Regions from separate parts of the Massilia sp. Soil_C_3 genome, predicted to be linked through region 2. Evidence: predicted binding sites of a transcription regulator. Region 2 holds the regulator's gene; the other holds the start of a gene.
What was found. The regulator FNR, encoded in region 2, switches genes on or off when oxygen is low (the NO sensors DNR and NnrR bind a similar motif). The targets are predictions, from matches to a motif close to TTGATNNNNATCAA.
Positions count from the first base shown of each region.

Region 1: the regulator FNR is predicted to act here: its motif matches at 2,301-2,314, upstream of AC3A6F_RS15960 (universal stress protein).

Region 1 covers NZ_JBDGJG010000007.1:169,994-173,397, reverse strand. The annotation lists gene AC3A6F_RS15965 (PHA/PHB synthase family protein) at 1-1,270, opposite strand, end outside; gene AC3A6F_RS15960 (universal stress protein) at 1,299-2,147, opposite strand; gene AC3A6F_RS15955 (hypothetical protein) at 2,543-2,818, opposite strand; gene AC3A6F_RS15950 (T6SS effector amidase Tae4 family protein) at 2,978-3,403, opposite strand; gene AC3A6F_RS15945 (Rap1a/Tai family immunity protein) at 3,400-3,404, opposite strand, start outside.
Region 2 covers NZ_JBDGJG010000008.1:301,254-304,657, forward strand. The annotation lists gene AC3A6F_RS18480 (formate dehydrogenase subunit alpha) at 1-10, opposite strand, end outside; gene AC3A6F_RS18485 (formate dehydrogenase) at 29-262, opposite strand; gene AC3A6F_RS18490 (TorD/DmsD family molecular chaperone) at 249-935, opposite strand; gene fnr (fumarate/nitrate reduction transcriptional regulator Fnr) at 1,177-1,938, shown strand; gene AC3A6F_RS18500 (AraC family transcriptional regulator) at 1,943-2,701, shown strand; gene AC3A6F_RS18505 (DMT family transporter) at 2,764-3,404, shown strand, end outside.

The DNA.
Region 1 (3,404 bases), on a different contig from region 2:
GCAGGTCGAGCAGGTAGTGGCGCAGGCGCCGCGACCAGATGAGGTCGTTAGAACGCAGCAGCTGGAAGGCGCCGGCCATCTGGCGCGTGTCGAGATAGCCCTGCTGCCACATGGCGGCTTCGAGGAAGCTGACCTGGCTGTCGTCGATGAACAGCGACAGCTCGCCGGGCTCGGTAAAGTCGACCTGGGCCGCCAGCAGCGAGATGCTGGCCAGGCGCCGGTCGTGGTCGCGCGCCATGGCGGCGGCGGCGATCGCGAGCAGGGTGCCGCCCAGGCAATAGCCAGCGGCATTGATCTTGCTGGCGTCGGTCTGGGCCACGATGGCGTCGAGCGCGGCAGTGATGCCCAGCTGGCGGTAGTCGTCCATGGTGAGGTCGCGGTCTTCGGCTTGCGGATTCTTCCACGACACCATGTACACGGTATGGCCGCGCTCGACCAGGTAGCGCACCAGGGAATTGTGCGGCGACAGGTCGAGGATGTAGAACTTCATGATCCAGGCCGGCACGATCAGCAGCGGCACTGCGTGCACGGCGGGGCCGACCGGGTCGTAGCGCAGCAATTCGATGAGCCGGTTCTGCATCACCACCTTGCCCGGCGTGACGGCTACCTCGCGTCCTGGCCGGTAGTTGACCTCGCGCGGCTTGCCCGCGAGCTGGGCTTGTACGTCGCGCCAGGCGCGCGCGGCGCCATTGGCCAGGTTCAGCCCGCCGCTGGCCAGCACGGCGCGCTGTACGACGGGGTTGGTGGTGACGAAGTTGGACGGCGCCACGCAGTCGAGCATCTGGCGCGCGAGGAAAGTGACGACGTCGGCATGGTGCGGCGCGACGCCGCGCACGGTGGAGGTGGCGCGGTGCCACCATTGCTGGCTCAGCAGGAAGCCCTGGCTGAGCTGGCGCCAGGGCGAGGTATTCCAGGCCGGATCCACGAAACGCTTGTCCTGGGCCAGCGGCCGCACCAGGTCGGCGCCATCGGCGGCCGGCGTGACCAGGTATTGCAGCCAGCGCTGCCAGCCGAGGACGGCATCGCTCGCCAGTTCGTGCTGCTTGTCGGGCGACATCATGAGGTGGCTGGCCCAGTCGAACCACGCCATGCCGAGCGCGGCCGGCGACAGGTTGCCGGTCATGCGCCCGAGCCAGGCCCACAGCACGAGGTCGGCATGGACATGCCCGCTGCCGGCGACGCGCGCATGGCGGTGGGTGCCGCCGAGCCAGGCGCTGCCTTCGAGCCGGCGCGAGCTGCCGGCGGCATCGGGGCGAGTGTCGGGCGCCATGAAGAGGGCTCGCGGGATGCTGCTGCGCTCAGTGCGCGATCAGGAGCGGCGTCGTGCTGCCCGCCAGCAGCGCGCGGGTGACGCCGCCGAGGACGAACTCGCGGTAGCGGCTATGGCCGAAGGCGCCCGTGACCATCAAGCCGGCATCGTGCTCGCGCGCGACCTTGAGGAGCGCCTCGCCGGTGCTGCTGCGCGTGGTCTCGATGACGACGTCGACCTTGACCCCATGGCGCGCCAGGTGCAGCGCCATGTCGGCGCCGGGTTCTTCTCCATGCATCTCGGCCATGGCGCCGGGATTGATGAGCGTGAGCTTGACTGCATCCGCCTGCCGCAGCAGGGGCAGGGCGGCGGAGATCGCGCGGATCGCCTGCATGCTGCCATCCCAGCCGACGACGGCGGTGCCGGGCAGGAGCCGTCCTTTCCAGCCGGGTGGCACCACCAGGACGGGACGCGCGCCATGCAGCGCGATGTATTCGGGCAAGCCGCGCGCCTGGGCCGGAATGCCCGGCACGACGATCGGTTCGGCGTCGCGGCTGACGATCACGAGGTCGGCGTAGCGCGATTCGAGCAGCAGGGCGTAGCGGGCGTCGTCTTCGAGCATGCGCGTCTCGAAACTGTTGACGCCGTGGCGCCCGACGGCGGTGCTGAATTCTTCCAGCCGCGCCTCGACCGCCTCGCGCACCCCGTTGAAATCGGATTCGGGCATCATCGGCGCCCCCATCGAGCCGACCAGCAGGGAATAATCGAACCAGGAAATGCCGGTGGCCGCGCTGCCGACGAGGTGGGCGTCGAAGGCATTGGCCAGCAGTGCGCCGGCACGCAAGCGCGCCTCTTGCTCGGGGCTGCCGTCGACGTGAACCACGATGGTCTTGTACATGCTCGTTCCTTTCTTCTCGGTAAAAGCGGACTCGGGCGGATAGGCATGCCGGTATCCCGCCAAGGCGATGGACCCTGAACGTCATCTGGCCTATACACTTGGATTACTCGAAGTCCACTTTATTCCCGGATCGGACGCATGTCAGGACCGCGATTGATGTGAATCAAAAAAGCTAAGAAAGAAGGGAAGATGAATGCCGAGGGGCATTGTCAGGAGTGCGTACGACTGCTCTGACGCAAGGACGCGGTAGCGATTACCTCTTTTAGGCCTTGTGACGATGCGCGGTGGCCGCATACTTATGTCATTGCCGGCGAAGTGGTCGGTTCTCTTGTGTCTCCATCTCGGCCCTGCCGAGGACTTGGCCGTTGCCTGCTTCGTGCGGCAGCGGCCTTTTTTTAGGTGGAGGCGCCTGGGATGCGCGCCGCGACCAGGTCTGGTGCGGCGGACGGTTGCGATTCAGTGGTGGCGGGCTTCGCGGCGTGCGCGGTCAGGTCGCCGGGAACGAGCATTTCCCAGTTCGTGCTGACCAGGTCGAGGACCATTTCTTCTTGCCGGCCGCAGCAGGTGCAGGTGCGCTGGTCTCGGGCCGTGTTGTACTGCCAGGAATGGGTCGTCGTGAGCGCGCCCGCGATGGCAGAAAAGAACGATTTTGATGCCGAGAAAAATCCCATGATGCCCGCCAGAAGTTAACCTAGTCAGCGTATTACGGAACTTGTGAGTGCGCAAGATACTGAACAGGTAAAGCCTTGACTCTCTTGCTTCCGGCTGCTCGAGTGTTGTGAAATGGATGCATTCAATGTCGGACCATGGGCGTCGTGGTTCGTTGGTACTCAAGCGACCTCGAATGTCGTGCTCATGACGCCGACCAGTGCCACCATCTCGGCCGACTCGTGACCGCCGTCGCCTCCGCCAATGCGAAAGAACGACACCACGCCTGTACGCGAGCCTATTCCGTTGCGCGCAGCTTGCTCGCCCCTGTAGACCTCGGGCGCGCCCCACTGGTGCCGCAATATGTTCGACAACTTGGCTTGGCCCGGCTCGACGTACTTGCCCTTGAGGGCGCCAGCATTCGCCTTCATCCGCGCGCCGGGCAAGCTCACCCCGGCCATGAGCAGGCCATAGCTTATGCGAATCGCGCAGGTGTCGTTGTAGGCCCTATCGTCGATAAGGTCATTCCAGCCAATGTCGGCATACAGATCTTCACGTTTGGTGCGGTTAGGATAGTGCATCATCACGCTGAGCAGTGCCGGTCTCACG
Region 2 (3,404 bases):
CCAGTGACATATCGATTCCTCTGCTTGCCTACCAGTAGGCGGCGGTCTCGTAATAGCGGCGGATGTGATCCGTCTCGTGGTAGCCGCGCTTGACCTTGGGGTCGGGCGCGGCCGGGGCGGCCTGTGGCGCCGCGGTCGCCGGGGCGGCGGCAGCGGCCACCACCAGCGCGCCCAGCGGGGCGGCTTTCAGGAAGCCGCGCCGCGCCGGGTCGGGCCGGTCCTGGCCGGGATCCTGCTGGACTCGTGGATCATGCTTGTTCATCGGTGTCCTCTCCTACTCCAAAGCTTTCCGCCTCGATTGCCAGGAACGCCTGTGCGAAGCGGGCGACCAGGCGGTAATAGTTGGCGTCGTCGGCATTGGCGATGTCGTCCAGCGCGCGCATGCACCAGGAGCCGATGTGGGCCTCGAAGAAGCGGCGCTGCACGTCCAGCGGCTGGCGCCGGATGCCGGGCGCGCCGGCCACCAGCACGCGCATGGTCTCGCACAGCGCGCCGAGGTGGTCTTCGAACTCGCCCCGCCCCTGTATGCGCGCCAGGCCAAGCCGGGCCAGGTCTTCGCGCAGGTGCGCCAGCGGCGTGTCGTTCATGTAGCCGGCCAGGTAGCGCGAGCCATACGGGTCGACCGGCGGGGTGCCGACGCTGACGAACAGCGCGCTGAATTCATCGTGGACGAGCCGGGGGTCCATCACGCCGGACGCCACGGTCAGTTGATCCCAGGCGCGTTCGAGCGCCGGGTCGCCGCCCTCAGCCAGGATGGGATCGCTGGATGCGAGCGCATCGAGCAGCGCCGCGTCGGGCGCGGCCAGCAGCAGGCGGGAGAGCAAGGCATACAGATCCGCCCTGGCCTGGTCTTCGCCGCCCGGCGGCAGGTCCGGGCGCGCGATTGCGGTGGCAAAGGCGCTGCGATCGGACACGGTCTCAGTAGTTGATGACACTGGGGATCACTCCAGTTGTTCAATTTATATGGCAGTGTAGGCCTCGATTGATATTGAGTGCGCACAGTTGCGTTTAAGGCTAAATGAACCCGGTATGGGTGAGCAGGGGCGCCGAACGACCGGAACGCAACGGAACGCAACGGAGTTGTTTCTCAATTGCAAATAAATGGCATGTGTTTGTCGAGATTGACGCTTCAACACGTCTATAATCGCGGTGTACCGAACCAAGCGACCATCCCTCATGAGCCAGACCCTGTCCCGGCAAGCCGAGCCGCCACTCAATATCCACGCCCTCAAATCCTGCGCCCAGTGCAGCATGCACCAGCTGTGCCTGCCGATGGGCCTCGAAGACGCCGACATCGACCGCCTGGACAAGATCATCGGCCGCCGTCGCCGCCTGGAGCGCGACGAGCGCCTGTACAGCGTCGGCGAATCGTTCCGCAACCTGTACGCGGTGCGCTTCGGCCACTTCAAGACCTATCAGGTGAATGCCGCCGGTGAAGCCCAGATCACTGGCTTCCAGATGGCCGGCGAGCTGCTGGGCATGGATGCGATCAGTGGCACCCACCATTGCGACGCGGTGGCGCTGGAAGATTCCGAGGTGTGCGAGATCCCGTTCGCGCGCCTGGAAGACCTGTTCGGCGAAGTGCCGACCCTGCTGCGCCACTTCCACCGCATCATGAGCCAGGAAATCACGCGCGAGCAGAACGTCATGCTCCTGCTCGGCAATATGCGCGCCGAGCAGCGCTTCGCCGTGTTCCTGGTCAACCTGTCGGCGCGCTATGCCACCCGAGGCTATTCGGCCAACCGCTTCCAGCTGCGCATGTCGCGCGAAGACATCGGCAACTACCTGGGCCTGACGATCGAAAGCATCAGCCGCCTGCTGTCGCGCTTTAAAAAGCAGGGCTGGCTCGAGGTCGACAAGCGCGAAGTCACCCTGCTCGATCCGGTCAAGCTGAAGGCGCTGGCGGCCGGCACCGACGTGTGCAGCCCGATGGCCTGACAGCATGACGCCGCTGCCGTCGTGCGACCTGCACCTGCGCAGCTACGACCGCGTGCACTGGGGCGACCGCCACGACTTCGCCCAGCTGGTGCTGCCGGTGCACGGCGAAGTCGTGCTCGACATCGAAGAGCGGCGCGGCCGCCTCGATCCCCTGCATGGCGCGCTGGTGGCGCCCGGCGCCTGGCATGCGCAGTCGAGCCCGGGCGCGAATGATTCCCTGATCGTCGACGTCGACGGCGCCGCCTTCGGCGACGGTCCCTGGCAGCGCCTGCTCGAGCGGCCCTTCGTCACGCTCGGCCCTGCGGCGCGCAAGCTGGTCGAGTTCATGGGACTGATGGCCCGTGAATCCGCGCCGGCCCGATCGCTGGTGCACGGCTGGGTGCCGCTGCTGCTCGACACCCTGAGCCTGGACGCGCCGCGCGCCACCTCGCGCCTGGCGGCCCTGCTGGCGCGCATCGAGGCCGCGCCCGGCCTGGCCTGGAGCACCGAATCGATGGCGCGCGCCGCCAACCTGAGCGTCAGCCGCCTGCACGCGCTGTTTCGCGAAGAGATGGACAGCACCCCACATGCCTGGCTGCTGGGCTGCCGCCTGGATTGCGCACGCGGCCTGTTGACCCACAGCGCGCGCAGCGTGGCCGACATCGCCCTGGCCTGCGGCTTCTCGGACCAGGCCAGCCTGACGCGGGCGATGCGCCGCGTGTTCGACACCACGCCCGCCGCCTATCGGCGTGCGGGTCAGGAGAAGTCGCCAAAACCGCAGTAGTCCCGGCCAAGACCAGGGGCAGGTCCAGGCCAGAGAATCTCCACTCAAAGGAGATTCTCATCATGTACACAGCTACTGGCGCGGGCGGACTGTCCCGCTCCACCCTGCTCGGCATCGGCGCCGGGATCGCCGCCGGCGCACTCTGGGGCCTGGTCTTCCTGGCCCCGGAACTGGCGCCCGAATTCCTGCCGATCCAGCTCTCGGCCGGACGCTACCTGGCCTATGGCCTGGTCGCCGCCATCCTCATCTACCCTGCCTGGGGACGGTTGCGCCGCCACCTCGGCTGGCCGGCCTGGCGCACCTTGATCGGGCTCAGCCTCACCGGCAATATCGTCTATTACCTGTTTCTCGCCAATGCCGTGCAACTGGGCGGCGTGGCCATGGCCTCGATCGTGATCGGGTTGCTGCCGATCGCGGTCACCTTGGTCGGTTCGCGCGACGGCGACGCGGTGCCACTGCGCCGTCTGCTGCCTTCGCTGCTGCTGAGTGGCGCCGGCCTGGCCTGCATCGGCTGGGAGTCGCTGTCGGCGTCTGCCCCGGGATCGCTGGCCGGCCTGGCCTGCGCCTTCGGTGCGCTGGTGTCGTGGACCATCTTCGCGGTACATAACAGCCGCTGGCTGGCGCGCATCGAGGGGGTTTCGTCGCATGAATGGAATCTGCTGGTGGGCGTGGTGACGGGCGTCATGGCGCTGGCGTTGGCGGT